2 regions of the Mesorhizobium sp. Pch-S genome follow, and region 1 is predicted to be linked to the other one. Evidence: riboswitches for the same ligand, from Rfam matches in the RefSeq annotation. Region 1 holds a riboswitch; the other holds the start of a gene.

Region 1 (7,329 bases):
CACGTGCCGCCGATGGCGCGATCCACGCGATGCTCAATGTGTGCCGGCATCGCGGCGCCGAGGTCTGCACCAAGCCGAAGGGCAACGCACGCTTCTTCGTCTGCCCGTACCACGCCTGGACCTACAGCAATGACGGCTCGCTGCGCGCCGCGCGGCTGATGCCGAAGGACTTCGACCGCAACGAACACGGGCTGAAGAAATTGCACGTTCGGGTCGCGTCCGGGCTCGTCTTCATCTCCTTCGCCGAGACGCCGCTCGACTTCGATCCGATCGAGCAATCACTGCGCACCAGTTGCGGCCAGTATGGCTGGGGCGAAGCGAAGGTGGCGCATCGCGAACTCTATCCGCTGCAGGCCAACTGGAAGCTGGCTGTCGAAAACTACGTCGAGTGTTATCATTGCGGACCGGCTCATCCCGAATATTCCCAGACCCATGCCCTGGAGCAGCCGCTCGAGATGATCGAGAAGCTCAACCAGGCAATGGAGGCGCGGACCTGCGCGCTGGGTATCGACGTGGTCAGCGGCGATCGCTGGCAGAACTCGGCAGCGGGTCAGGAGGCGATCCACACGTTCCGCTATGCACTCTATGACGGCGTCTCCACCGGCAGCCAGGACGGCAAGCCGATTGCGCCGCTGATGGGCCGGTTCAGCGAGTATGACGGCGGCGTCACCTCGATCCATCTCGGCGGCAGCACCTTCCTCGTCTGCTACCCCGATCATGGCATGATCTACCGCTTCATTCCGAAGACCGCCGATACATGCGAGATGGAGCTGATCTGGCTCGTGCGTGGCGACGCCGAGGAAGGCCGTGACTACGACCTGGAAAAGCTGACCTGGCTCTGGAAGGTCACCACCGAGGAGGACAAGAAGATCATCGAGCACACCGCGCGCGGCGTGCGCTCGCACTATTTCGTGCCCGGCCCGATCGCGCCGATGGAGAACAACGAGCTTCGCTACATCAACTGGTATCTGGAGGAGATCGCCCGTCCGTAGCGAATGACTCGGCTGGAAATCGAACAGGGAGGATAGGATGAGCAGGAACAGAGGCGTGGTCTATCTCGGCCCAGGCAGGGTCGAAGTCCAGGACATCGAGGATCCCAAATTCGCAGCCCCGGATGGCCGGCGCATCGAGCATGCGGTGATCCTCAAGGTGGTTTCGACCAACATCTGCGGGTCCGATCAGCACATGGTTCGCGGTCGCACCACGGCCGAGGCAGGCCTGGTACTCGGCCACGAGATCACCGGCGAGGTGATCGAAAAAGGCAGCGACGTCGAAATGCTCGAGGTCGGCGATATCGTCTCCGTGCCCTTCAACGTAGCCTGCGGACGTTGCCGCTGCTGCAAGGGACAGGACACGGGCGTGTGCCTGACCGTGAATCCGTCCCGCGCCGGCGGCGCGTATGGCTATGTCGACATGGGCGGCTGGATCGGTGGTCAGGCCCGCTACGTCATGGTGCCCTATGCCGACTTCAACCTGCTGAAGTTCCCCGATCGCGACCGTGCGATGGAAAAGATCCGCGATCTGACCATGCTGTCCGATATCCTGCCGACCGGCTTCCATGGCGCTGTCCGCGCCGGCGCCGGTGTCGGCTCAATCGTCTATGTTGCCGGAGCCGGACCGGTTGGCCTCGCCGCGGCCGCTTCGGCGCGAATCCTGGGTGCTGCCGTGGTCATGGTCGGCGACTTCAACAAGGAGCGGCTTGCCCATGCCGCCAGGGTGGGTTTCGAAGCCGTCGATCTTTCCAAAAGCGACAGGCTGGGCGACATGATCGCTGAAATCACCGGCTCCAACGAAGTCGATTGCGCGATCGACGCGGTCGGTTTCGAGGCCCGCGGCCATAGCGGCGGCGAGCAGCCGGCGATCGTGCTGAACCAAATGATGGAGATCACCCGTGCTGCCGGCTCGATCGGCATTCCCGGGCTCTATGTGACGGAAGACCCAGGTGCCGTCGACGCGGCTGCCAAGCACGGCAGCCTCTCGCTGCGTCTTGGACTCGGCTGGGCCAAGGCGCAATCCTTCCACACCGGGCAGACGCCGGTGCTCAAATACAATCGGCAATTGATGCAGGCCATCCTGCATGACCGCCTGCCGATCGCCGATATCGTCAACGCCAGGGTGATCTCGCTCGAGGACGCCGCGCGAGGCTACGAGAGCTTCGACCAGGGCGCGGCGGTCAAGTACGTGCTTGACCCGCATGGCGATATTTCGAAAGCTGCCTGATCGGTACGACCTAAAAATGTCGCAGCCTTGGCGCAGGCTTTGGGAGAACCGGTGGCCTGCGCCGCTTTCCGATGGGAACGGGAGGCTGCCGGATTGTGTTCGAGCCAGGAGATAGATCCATGAATTCCCCAGCAAAGCTGCGCGTGGGTTTTATCCTCGGCCGCTCCTTCACCCTGTCGGCCTTCGCGCTGTTCATCGACACGCTGCGGCTGGCAAGCGACGAACTCGACCGGTCGGGTCGCGTCAGCGCGGACTGGCATGTGCTGGCAAGTTCGAAGAACCCCGTGAAATCGAGCTGCGGCGTGCAGGTCGTTCCGACGTCCGGTTTCGTGGACCCGGCCCATTTCAGCCATATCGTGGTGGTCGGCGGACTGCTCAATGTGGAGGAGCCCGTCGATGCCGAGACGACGCGTTATCTGCGTCGCGCTGCAGCAGCAAACGTACCGCTCATTGGCCTGTGCACCGGCACGTTCATCCTGGCTGATGCCGGTCTCATGAAGAACCACGAGTGCTGTGTCAGCTGGCTCCATGCGCGCGACTTCCAGGACCGGTTTCCCGACCATGTCGTCCGCTCGGACAGGATCTTCCATCTCGACGAGAACCGTGGCTCGTGCGCCGGCGGCAGCAGCGCGGCCGACATGGCGGCGCTGATCGTGCGCAGCCACATCAGCGAGGATGCCGAACGCAACGCGCTGGAAGTCCTCCAGATCGACCACGCCCGCTCCCCCTTCCATCTGCAGGCGAGGCGCACATTTGCCGACGAAGCGGAGGACGTCCGTATCAAGGCGACGCTGCTGGCGATGGAGCAGCATATCAACGACCGCATCCCGATCACCCAACTGGCACGGCAAGTAGGCGTGAGCCGGCGCCAACTCGAGCGCCTTTTCAAGGAAAAGGCGGGAATGTCGCCAGCCAATGCCTACAAGCGCGTGCGGCTGATCCATGCCAAGGCGCTTGTCGCAAACACCGATGCTTCCATGCTGGAGATTGCCCTGGAAGCGGGATTCGAAAGTGCCTCGCACTTTGCCAGGACCTTCAAGAAGTTCCACGGCCAGAGCCCGTCGGAGCTGCGGACGGCAGCTATCCATATCTGACGGGCCATATCTGACAGGAAAGTCCGCGCGAAACCGCAATGGCGGGTTCACGGGATTTGTTGGCAGGGGCGCGAGAGCAGCCCGGACGCCGCTGTGGCATGCTTGGGATATCGCTCATGCCATCGGCAGGTCCGCCGATCGACCTGGTCAGCTGAAGGAAACAGATCAATGTTCCTGGACGATACGCGCTTCCCGCTTGTCTTCGCGCGGGAGGAAGGACAATCGCCTGCCTCGATCCTCGCCGAACTCGAAGGGCTTCTGGACCGGCAGGCGCCGTTCGTCCTGATCACCGATCACGCACCGGACGACCATCACGCGGAAACAGCCGAGGAGCGCAGGGAAAAGGCCCTGTTCTTCAAGCGGACAAAGGATCGTTTCAGGAAGTACTGCCGTGCCATGATCGTGATCGAGGGCAAGAAACCCACCAGCGCGGCGGTGCGGCTGGCGGCGGTGACCGCGAGCAAGGCGTTCGGCTTCTCCGTTCTTTTTGAGACGGACGAGAGGCGAGCGGCAGCCAGAGGCATGCTTGTGCTGCTCGAGGCGCGTGCCGGATGATAGGCTCCCTGAGCCTCGATGACATGCCGCACAGGTTTGGGATACGCTGTCGGCTTGGCTGACCCGGATCGGGAGAAGCAGGTGGATTTTCCGCGAATACAGGGCTTCAGACACGTGGATGATGTGCCACGCCCCGTCTTCAGCCTGATCACCGAAACGACTTTCGTCGGCGAGACGGAGCCCCACCATCACGACAAGGCGCAGCTGATGTGTGTCATCAGCGGCGTGCTGACGATGCGGGCCGCCGGCGGGCTCTGGACCGTCCCGCCGCATTGCGCCATGTGGATACCGGGCGATGTCTCCCATGCCGGCCGGGTCGCGGGACATATCAAGATCCTCAACCTCTACATCGATGCTGACCTGGCCGCTTCGCTCGACCAGGATTGCGGCATCCTGTTCGTCCAGCCTTTCCTGCACGAGCTCATCCTGCGGTTCGACTGCGAGATGCCATCGGCCGCAATGGGCCGCGAGCGCGAGGGAAGGCTCATCGCCGTGCTGCTCGACGAACTGGCGACCGCAACGCTGGAACCGATCCATCTGCCCATGCCGAACGACAGGAGGCTTCTGCGGCTGACCAAGGCGATGATCGAGCATCCGGACCAGCGCTTCACGATCGACGAGTGGGGCGCCCGCGTCGGCGCCAGCAACAGGACGTTGAGCCGGCTGTTCCAGCGGGAAACCGGCATGTCGTTCGTTCGCTGGCGCCAACAGCTTCATATCGGCCTGGCGTTGCAGCGTCTTGGCGAGGGCCAATCGGTCACCAACATCGCCGGCGATCTCGGCTATGACAGCGTCAGCGCATTCATCTCCATGTTCAAGCGCATGTTGGGAACAACCCCGGCACGCTATTTCGAGGAGCTTGCCACAGGCATCCCCGAGGGAAACACGCGCAGGACGCTTGCCCGCGGCGAAGCGGTTGGCCGCGACGCCGCAGAGGCTGAGGCAGCGCCGAACATCATCCCGCTGAAGAAACGACCGGCGTGACGTGATGCTGCGTGCAACTGCACGACAAGCAGGATGGAACCGGGACATGCCGGAGCCGCGAAATCCGACGCTGACGCACGCGATAAAGATATAAACATTTCTTTATGCGCTATTGACTTCATCTGACAATTGCAGGAAGGTGCAGGCGTCTAGGTTCCCCGGTCGTTGCGTGCAACGCGCCGGGGCTAAGAGGGAAGTCGGTGCCCCGTCATATTCGGGAAAGCCGAAGCTGCCCCCGCAACTGTAAGCGGTGAGCTGACGTCCAGAATGTCACTGGGGTGAAACCCTGGGAAGACGGACAGAAGCGATGACCCGCGAGCCAGGAGACCTGCCTTGGCGAAACAACGTCCACGGGCGGGGTGTCCCGGTGTGCCGTAGCGGAGGCCGCGTAGCGGACCGCCTTGCTATGTGTCCGCTGACCCATGCCCCCAACTCATTGGGGTAAGTCGTGTCTCAACCCAAAATTCAAGTCGCCACTCCCCGCATGGCCCTTGTCGCTCGCCGGCAGGTCACAATTAGTGACGACTTTACGTTTCGCCTCAAGAGTATTCGTTTCGACGAGGATTATCGCCCATCGGACAATACGCGTATCACGACCAATTTCGCCAATCTGGCCCGAGGGGAGAACCGCCAGGAAAACCTGCGCAATGCCTTGAGGATGATCGACAATCGTTTCAATGCCCTGGCGCATTGGGACAACCCCAAGGGCGATCGTTATTCTGTCGAACTCGACATCATTTCGGTTGAGATGATTATTGGCGCCGAAGGCAACAACAATGCCTTCCCGATAATTGAAATATTGAAAACAAACATCGTTGACCGAAAGACGAACGAGCGGATCCAAGGCATTGTGGGGAACAATTTCTCCTCCTACGTGCGAGACTACGACTTCAGCGTATTGCTGCCGGAGCACAACAAGAACCGCCCGGAATTCAGCATGCCGGAAAATTTCGGAGATCTGCATGGAAACCTGTTCAGAAGCTTCCTGAGCTCAGATGCCTACAAGAAGCATTTTTCCAAACCTCCGGTCATATGTCTGAGCGCTTCAAGCAGCAAGACATATCACCGCACCAAAAATCAGCACCCTGTATTGGGCGTTGAGTACCGGCAAGATGAATTGTCTTCGACGGACCACTACTTTCAGAAAATGGGAATGCAGGTCCGCTATTTTATGCCATCGAATAGCGTAGCGCCTCTGGCTTTCTATTTTATCGGCGACCTGCTTGCAGAATACACCAATCTTGAGCTGATCGGCACCATCAGTACGATGGAGACTTTTCAGAAGATCTATCGACCCGAGATCTACAACGCCAACTCGTCGGCAGGGGCGTGCTACCAGCCAAGTCTGAAACACCAGGATTATTCATTGACCCGCATCGTCTACGATCGGGAAGAGCGTAGCCGGCTGGCGATCGAGCAGGGAAAGTTCGCCGAGGAGCACTTCATCAAACCATACAAGTCCATCCTCGAGCAGTGGTCCGTCAATCACGTTCGCTGACCAACCAAAAGACAAGGCTGCCTATCATGAAAACACTGTTGCCCACGTCTACCGCCGGCAGCTTGCCAAAACCCTCGTGGCTTGCCCAGCCGGAGAAACTCTGGTCACCCTGGAAACTGCAGGATGAGGAGTTGATCGAAGGCAAGCAGGACGCTTTGCGTTTGTCCCTCGACGATCAGCGACAGGCAGGCATCGATATCGTCAGCGACGGCGAGCAGACGCGCCAGCATTTCGTCACGACGTTCATCGAGCACCTGGACGGGGTTGATTTCGAAAAACGCGAGACCGTCAGAATTCGGGATCGCTATGATGCGAGCGTCCCGACAGTCGTCGGCGCGGTGTCGCGCCAAAAGCCGGTTTTCGTTGAAGACGCCAAGTTCCTGCGCCGGCAGACCAAGCAGCCTATCAAATGGGCTCTGCCGGGTCCGATGACCATGATCGATACGCTTTTTGACAATCACTATAAGAGCCGAGAAAAACTGGCCTGGGAATTCGCCAAGATCCTCAATCAGGAAGCCAGGGAACTGGAGACTGCCGGCGTCGATATCATCCAGTTCGATGAGCCCGCATTCAATGTGTTCTTTGACGAGGTGAACGATTGGGGAGTTGCCACCCTGGAAAAGGCAATCGAAGGGCTCAAGTGCGAAACTGCCGTTCATATCTGCTACGGGTATGGCATCAAGGCCAACACAGACTGGAAGAAGACTCTCGGGTCGGAATGGCGGCAATATGAGGAATCTTTCCCCAAGCTGCAGAAATCCAGCATCGGCATGATCTCCCTGGAATGCCACAACTCTCACGTTCCAATGGATCTCATCGAACTTGTTCGCGGAAAGAAAGTGATGGTCGGGGCCATCGACGTGGCAAGCGATGTCATTGAGACGCCGGAGGAGGTGGCCGGTACTCTGCGAAGAGCACTTCAGTTTGTCGATGCCGACAAACTGTGCCCCTGCACCAATTGCGGCATGGCCCCCCTCT
Region 2 (7,329 bases), 2.5 Mb from region 1:
GATGAAGCGCGGGCCGCGGTGGCAACGGCCGCAAACACGGCGGCAGGCACGCTGGCGATCGGCGGGCTGGAAACGCTCTGCGCAAGTTATCTGCCGTCGCTGCTGGCGCATTTCGGTGCCCAGAATCCGGCGGTACGGTTGCAATTGAAGAGCGCCGGCAGTGGTGAGCTGCGCGCGGGCTTGAAGAGCGGCGCCCTCGATGTTTCCTTCGCGTTTGGCGAACCACCCGAAACGTCGGATCTCAAACATGAAGTGATCGCCGAAGAAGAGCTCGTCGTCGCCGTGCCGGCCAGCCACCGGCTCGCCGGGCAAGCCGCGGCGACCGCCGACGATCTGCGCGACGAGCCCTTCCTGGTGACCGAGCGGGGATGTGTCTACCGCCAGATGTTCGAAACCGCTTTCGCACGGGATGTGGCACGACCGCGCATCGCCGTCGAACTCGGCTCGATCGCGGCGATCCAGAAACTCGTGGCGGAAGGTACCGGACTGGCGCTCATCCCGCGCGTTGCCGTTATGGCCGGCGACGAGCGGATTGTGACCCTGCCATGGACCGGCAAGAGCTCGTTGGTCCCCGTTTCCATGATCTGGCATGGGCGGCGCGGCAAACGGCCGGCGGTTCGTCTCTTCCTGGAAGCTTCGCGCCGGCAGTTCAAACCAGGCGATGCCCGCCTTCGGCGTGCAACACCGTCCCGCTGACGAAGCCGTTTCGCATCAGGAAACGGATTGCGTCGGCGATGTCTTCCGGCCTGCCGATGCGGCCGACCGGCAGGCGAGCGGCCATGGCATCGAGCGTCGCCGCCCTGGTGTCGCCGGCGACCTGCTGCCAGATAGGGGTGTCGACCCAGCCTGGAGAGACGGCATTGACACGGATCGGCCCGAGTTCGACGGCGAGCGCGCGCACCAGTGGAGCAAGCGCGCCGTTCATGGCCGCTGTCACCGAGCCGCGTGCCGCTGGCCGATAGGCGTTGATGCCCGATGTGAAGGTGATCGACCCTGTCCGGGACAAGACCGGAACGCCATGCTTGGCCAGCAGCAGCGGCCCGAAGAACTTCGAATCGACCACCCGGCGCGCTTCGGCAAGGTCGAGATCCGGCAGCAGCCGGTAGGAGGCGCCGATGTCGGCAGCGGTCGAGACGATGTGATCCAACCGGCCGGCATCGGCAAAAAGCCTGCTGACCTCATCTTCCCTGGCAATGTCGGCGACGGCGAGGCGCAACAAAGAAGGATTGCCCAGGCTCGCACCCGCCGCATCCAGCCTTGCCTGCGAGCGCCCGACGATCGTTACTTCGGCTCCCTCCGACAGGAGCAACCCCGCGAGCGCCAGCCCCATGCCGGAGCTGCCACCGGCGATGAGGATGCGCTCGGCCTTGTTTTCAGTTGTCGTATCCATGAGATCTCCGCTTTGGCCAGCCTTCGTTCGGTGGCCTGGAGGAGTTGTCTGCTCGCAGGAAAGCAAAGGGAAACGGGAAGGTACGAATGTCTCCATCGGAAACTCCGATGGCAGCATTCATCCTCGCACCGATTGCGCTTATGCAAGAGCGCAATATGGTGTTCTCGTCCGCGCCGGCGCGCGGCCTGTTCCGCTCAACCAAGGACGAAACGATGACCCTTTCGGGGTTCCTGGCTTATTCCGGTGCGCTGGCGATCGCTGCCGCCATTCCCGGCCCGCAGATCGTCGCCATCGTCGCGCAGGCGATGAAAAGCGGCTACCGGCAGGCGGTGTGGATGACGCTCGGCATGGTGATAGGCGACGTTCTCTACCTCGTCGCGGTGCTGGCCGGCCTCGCCTATATTGCAGAGAGCTTCACGCTCGCACTGATCGTCATCAAATGGGCGGGTGTCGCCTATCTGGTCTGGCTGGCCTACCAGTACTGGACCGCCGATTTCGACATCAGGACCGAAGGCACACAAACTGACGCCGGCAACCAGTGGCGCGCGCTGGCCTCCGGCGTGCTGGTGACCTTCGGCAACCCGAAATCGATCCTGTTCTATATCGCCATCCTGCCGACCATCATCGACCTGAACGCGATCACGCTCGTGGACGTCTCCGTGCTGGTGGCGCTGACCGCAGCGATCCTGACGCTGGCGCAGCTGCCCTTCGTTCTGGCCGGCGCCAAGGCGCGCCATGCGCTCAAGTCGCCGCGTGCCATGCGCCTGATGAACCGCGGCGCGGCCGTACTGATGGGCGGCGCAGCGGCAACCATTGCCACGCGGCAATAGGGTTTCTCGAAGGCGAAAGCGCGTTCACCCGGCGCTGCGCGCCACCATGGCCAGGATGGTCTGATGAAGTTCGTCGCGGGCCTCGTCCGCGGTGATCTCTCCCGAAGCGGCAGCCGCGGACAGACCGGAAGCCGCTCCCAGCATGCCGCACAGGCGCGCCGTGGTAACACCGCTCGCAAACGGCGCCAGAGCTGCCCGGCACTTGTCGAGGAAGGCAGCCTCATGCTCGTGCTTCATGGTCGCCAGTTCCGGCGTGCCGACAAGGGCGGCCACCACGCCGGGGATCTCGCGACCCTGCTCCAGCACGCAATCGACATAAGACGAAGCGATCACCGAGGCCCGGCCGTCGAGTGTCGGTTCGCTTGCCGCCAGCGCCGCATCGATGACCAGGTTCTGGCGCTCATCGAATTCCTGGTAGAGCGCAGCCAGCAGAGCCGAACGTGTAGCGAAATGATCGTAGACGACAGGTTTGGTCACCGCCGCCCGCTCAGACAGCCGACCGAGCGTCAATGCCTCGGTGCCTTCCTCACGCGCAATGCGCCAGGCGACATCGAGGAGCTGTCGATGTCGTTCTTCGCGCAACAGGCGCTGACGGCGCGGGCGCGCATTGTTCGCATGGTCGCTTGACATCGCTATATACCAAAAGTAACTTACTAAAAGTATATAAGCTGATCCACTTCTCCGCAACACCCTCCAGGGAGCCCCGTCATGCACGCGCTCATCGTCGTCGCGCATCCCGATGCCAAGTCGCTCACCCACAAGATCGCAGCCAGCGTCGCCGAAGGAGTTGCCGCATCCGGCAACAGTTTCGAGATCGCCGACCTGGCCGCCGAAGGCTTCGATCCCCGCTTCAACGCAAGTGACATCGCCACCTTTCAAGGCAAGGCGCCTGCTGCCGATGACATTGCGGCAGAGCAGGCGCGTATCGACCGTTCCGATACGCTGGTGCTGGTCTATCCGGTCTACTGGTGGTCGATGCCTGGATTGCTCAAGGGCTGGATCGACCGTGTGTTCATGAACGGCTGGGCCTATGACGAGCCCCCGGGCGGCAAGCTGACCAAGAAGCTGCAGCGGCTGAACGTGCATCTCGTCGCGATCGGCGGGGCCAGCCAGCGCACCTATGCCAGACACGGCTATTTCGGTGCGATGAAGACGCAGATCGACCACGGCATTTTTGATTATTGCGGCGCCAAGGTGGTGACGTCCGAACTGCTGCTTTTCCCGGAAATGCAGGATCATACGCAGCTTCCCGCCGAGGCTCATGCGATAGGCAACCGGCTGTTCCTGAAACAGCAGCGCGCCGCGGCATAAAACTCCCTGCCGCACGAGACCTCTGAAGGAAGCTCTCGTGCGGCAAGGACCGTCGACCTTGCAAACGGACCTGTTTTTCTCCCTGACCGCATGCAGCTTGCCTTTCGATTTTGTTATGTTACAACGTAACAATCTCGTTGGTGACCTCTTCCCGAATTTGGTCGCTCCTCCCAAGGCGGACCACTCCAGGTTCACCTCACTACAGCCTCTGGAAAGCAGTCATGCCCACGCACAATCGAAGGCGTCTTCCCGTAACCGTCCTTTCCGGATTCCTGGGCGCCGGCAAGACCACACTTCTCAACCACATCCTTCACAATCGCGACGGACGCCGGGTTGCCGTCATCGTCAACGACATGAGCGAGGTCAACATCGACGCCGCGCTGGTACGCGACGGGGGTGCCAATCTGTCCCGGACCGATGAGCAACTGGTCGAGATGACCAATGGCTGCATCTGCTGCACGTTGCGTGACGACCTCCTTGCGGAAGTGCGCCGGCTCGCCGAACAGGACAGGTTCGACTACCTGCTGATCGAGTCGACAGGCATTTCGGAACCTCTGCCGGTTGCCTCGACCTTCGAGTTTCGCGACGAAGCAGGCAACAGCCTTGCCGACGTCTCCCGTCTCGACACCATGGTGACGGTCGTCGATGCCGCGAACCTGCTGCGAGATTATTCGTCGTCGGATTTCCTGCGCGACCGCGGCGAGGCACTCGGCGCTTCGGATGAACGCGTGCTCGTCGATCTCCTGGTCGAACAGATCGAGTTTGCCGATGTCATCGTGCTCAACAAGGTTTCCGATACGCCCGCAAAGGATCTCGACCTGGCCCGCAAGATCATCCGTTCGCTCAACCCGCAGGCCGAGCTCGTCGAGACGGATTTCAGCCGCGTGCCGCTCGACAAGGTGCTCGACACAGGCCGTTTCGATTTCGAGCAGGCCGAACAGCATCCGCTCTGGTTCAAGGAACTGAACGGCTTCAAGGACCACGTCCCCGAGACAGAGGAATACGGCATCCGTTCCTTCGTCTACCGCGAGCGCCGCCCGTTCGACCCCTTCAAGCTGCAGGCATTCGTCGGGCGGCCATGGCCAGGTGTGGTGCGCGCCAAGGGTTTCTTCTGGCTGGCGACACGCCCCGACCATGTTGGGGAATTGAGCCAGGCCGGCGCTCTGGTACGGACCGGCAAACGCGGGCTCTGGTGGGCAGCGGTCCCCCGAAAGCGATGGCCCGACAACCCGGCATGGCGGGAAGCCATGCAACCCTATTTCGATCCGATGTGGGGCGACCGCCGCCAGGAACTGGTCTTCATCGGCTGCGACCCGATGGACGAAAGCCGAATTCGTGCCGAACTCGACGCCTGCCTGGTCGATGAGCCCGTCTTCGCGCCGCAGCTGTGGCGCGATCTTCCGGACCCGTTTCCGAGCTGGAGCGGGCAGGCCGCATGATCGTCAAATCGCTGATTTCCCTGTTCAAGGGCCGCCACCAGGACTGCGACTGCCACCCGCGGCGCGCCCGCTACATTCCGCCAGAGGAGCGGCGCGCCACCGCAGGTCCCGGACACGAATCGCCATTGCCAGGCGGCAGCGGTCACAATAGGGTCCCCGGCGATGGTGCCTCGAATCGAAAGGTCCGGGGTGAAAAGGGAATACGGTGAAGCCCGCGAGGGCCCAGACCGTGGCTGCCCCCGCAACTGTAAGCGGTAGCAAAGTCCGAGAACGCCACTGGCCAAGGTGCCGGGAAGGCAGGACAGCGCAACGATCCGCGAGCCAGGAGACCTGCCATCGCAGTGAGTTGACCGGACGGGGTGTGCCGGGAGGACGCTACAAGGACGGCACAGCCCGTCATTCTGGCCATCCTTCCGCACCTGATCGATGAGGGATCAGTTGGAAGGGTTTGCCGTTTTTCAGCGTGATGGGGCGACGCGTCCTTTCGACGGCGCAACGCAACGCGCCGCAGAAGCTGCTTTCACGAGCGCTGTTGTCCTGCAGGCGCGCGACCTTTGCTATCGGCCGGAAAAAGGCATCACCCTGGTCGACAGTGTCGGTCTCGACGTGCGCGCCGGCGAAAGGCTCGCCATCATCGGTCCAAACGGCGCCGGCAAGACGACGCTGATGCGCATGCTGTGCGGCATGCTCAAACCTGTCGGCGGCATGGTCAGTCTCGACGGCGAACCGCTCGACCGCCTGCCGATGGCGGAACGGGCCCGCCGCATCGCCGTGGTCGGCCAATCCGATCAGCCGGATGCCCAGCTAGCTGTCCACGACTATGTCGGGCTCGGCCGTATCCCCCATGCCGGACTTCGTCGTCGCAGCGACGACCGCAATGTCGTGATCGACGCGCTGGAGCGAACCGGCCTGCTTGCCCTGCGCGACCGCCGCATGGGCTCGCTTTCCGGTGGCGAGCGCCAACGCGCGCAGCTGGCGCGGGCGATCGCGCAGCAGCCGCACGTGCTGTTCCTTGACGAGCCGACAAACCATCTCGACCCGCGCGCCCGCGGCGAATTGCTGGAGTTCGTCGCCAGGTTGGGCATCGCAGTCGTCACGGTGCTGCACGATCTGCCGCTGGTTGCACCCTTCGCCACCCACGTTGCCGTAATGAGCAGGGCGCGCCTCGTCGCGCTCGGCACGCCGCGCGAAACGCTCACGGCAGAGCTGGTGCGCGAGGTCTTTGGCATCGACGTGCTCAGACTGCCTCATCCGGACGAACAGGATCGCGAACTGACGGTCTTCGACGTGCCGATACGCCTTTCCCGCTGAACCGATCCATCCGGAGCCGCCATGAAACGCCTCGCTTTCTGCCTTGCCGCCACGCTTCTTTCGTCTGCTGCCTTTGCCTTCCCGGTCACCGTCGACAGCTGCGGCATTCCGGTGACTTTCGACGCCGCCCCGAAACGCGCGGTGATCAACGATCTCAACATGTCGGAAATGGCCTTTGCGCTCGGCCTGCAACCGGAGATCGTCGGCCTGACCGGCATCACCGGCTGGTACAAGGTCGACGACGCCTTCAAGAAGGCGCAAGGCTCGATCCCGGAACTCGCACCCAAATATCCGACGCTGGAGAACCTGCTGGCGGTCGAGCCCGACTTCTTCTTTGCCGGCTGGTACTACGGCATGAAGCCCGGCGGCGACGTGACGCCCGACACGCTGGCGCCACACGGGATCAAGACGCTGGTGCTCAGCGAAAGCTGCGTCCACCTCGACAAGAACCGGCCGGCGGCTTCGATGGATCTGCTGTACGGCGACGTTGAGAAGCTCGGCAAGATCTTCGGCAAGGAGAGCGAGGCCCACGCACTGGTTGCCGGATGGAAGGAAAGGCTCGCCGCCATCACCGCCAAGGTCGGCAGCCGCAGCGGCACACGTGTGTTCCTCTACGATTCCGGCGAGGACAAACCTTTCACTGCCGGCAAATTCGCGATCCCCACGGCAATGATCGAGGCGGCCGGCGGCAGGAACATCATGGACGACCTGCCCACCAACTGGGGCAACACGGACTGGGAAACCGTCGCTACCCGCAACCCCGAATTCCTGGTGCTGCTCGACTACCAGGATGACGCCGGCTACCGGAAGCTGCTGAACTTCCTGAAGACGCATCCGGCGATGAAAGAAACCGACGCCGTCAAGAACGAGCGTTTCGTTGCCCTGCGCTATGCGGAGCTGACGCCCGGCCCGGCCAACATCGAGGCCATCGACAAGATCGCCAAGGCGATGCACCCGGAGGCCTTCTGAGCGTGCCCAGCCGATCCTACGGCTTGGCCATCGGCACGGGTCTGGCGCTTGTCATCCTGCTGGCGCTCCTCTCCATCGC

What was found. Region 1 has a riboswitch for cobalamin ahead of C1M53_RS23215 (DUF1852 domain-containing protein). Riboswitches for the same ligand answer to the same signal wherever they lie in the genome.
Region 2: it holds a riboswitch for cobalamin, as region 1 does, so the genes downstream of both, C1M53_RS11350 (ABC transporter ATP-binding protein) here and C1M53_RS23215 (DUF1852 domain-containing protein) in region 1, are expected to answer to the same signal.

What each region holds. Positions count from the first base shown of each region.
Region 1 is NZ_CP029562.1:4,957,842-4,965,170, reverse strand. It holds gene C1M53_RS23240 (aromatic ring-hydroxylating dioxygenase subunit alpha) at 1-992, shown strand, start outside; gene fdhA (formaldehyde dehydrogenase, glutathione-independent) at 1,030-2,220, shown strand; gene C1M53_RS23230 (GlxA family transcriptional regulator) at 2,340-3,314, shown strand; gene C1M53_RS23225 (hypothetical protein) at 3,483-3,869, shown strand; gene C1M53_RS23220 (helix-turn-helix transcriptional regulator) at 3,993-4,853, shown strand; cobalamin riboswitch at 4,988-5,204, shown strand; gene C1M53_RS23215 (DUF1852 domain-containing protein) at 5,368-6,351, shown strand; gene C1M53_RS23210 (methionine synthase) at 6,378-7,329, shown strand, end outside.
Region 2 is NZ_CP029562.1:2,472,736-2,480,064, forward strand. It holds gene C1M53_RS11320 (LysR family transcriptional regulator) at 1-696, shown strand, start outside; gene C1M53_RS11325 (SDR family oxidoreductase) at 650-1,390, opposite strand; gene C1M53_RS11330 (LysE family translocator) at 1,498-2,220, shown strand; gene C1M53_RS11335 (helix-turn-helix domain-containing protein) at 2,245-2,850, opposite strand; gene C1M53_RS11340 (NAD(P)H-dependent oxidoreductase) at 2,929-3,531, shown strand; gene zigA (zinc metallochaperone GTPase ZigA) at 3,753-4,970, shown strand; cobalamin riboswitch at 5,117-5,323, shown strand; gene C1M53_RS11350 (ABC transporter ATP-binding protein) at 5,397-6,281, shown strand; gene C1M53_RS11355 (ABC transporter substrate-binding protein) at 6,303-7,250, shown strand; gene C1M53_RS11360 (iron ABC transporter permease) at 7,253-7,329, shown strand, end outside.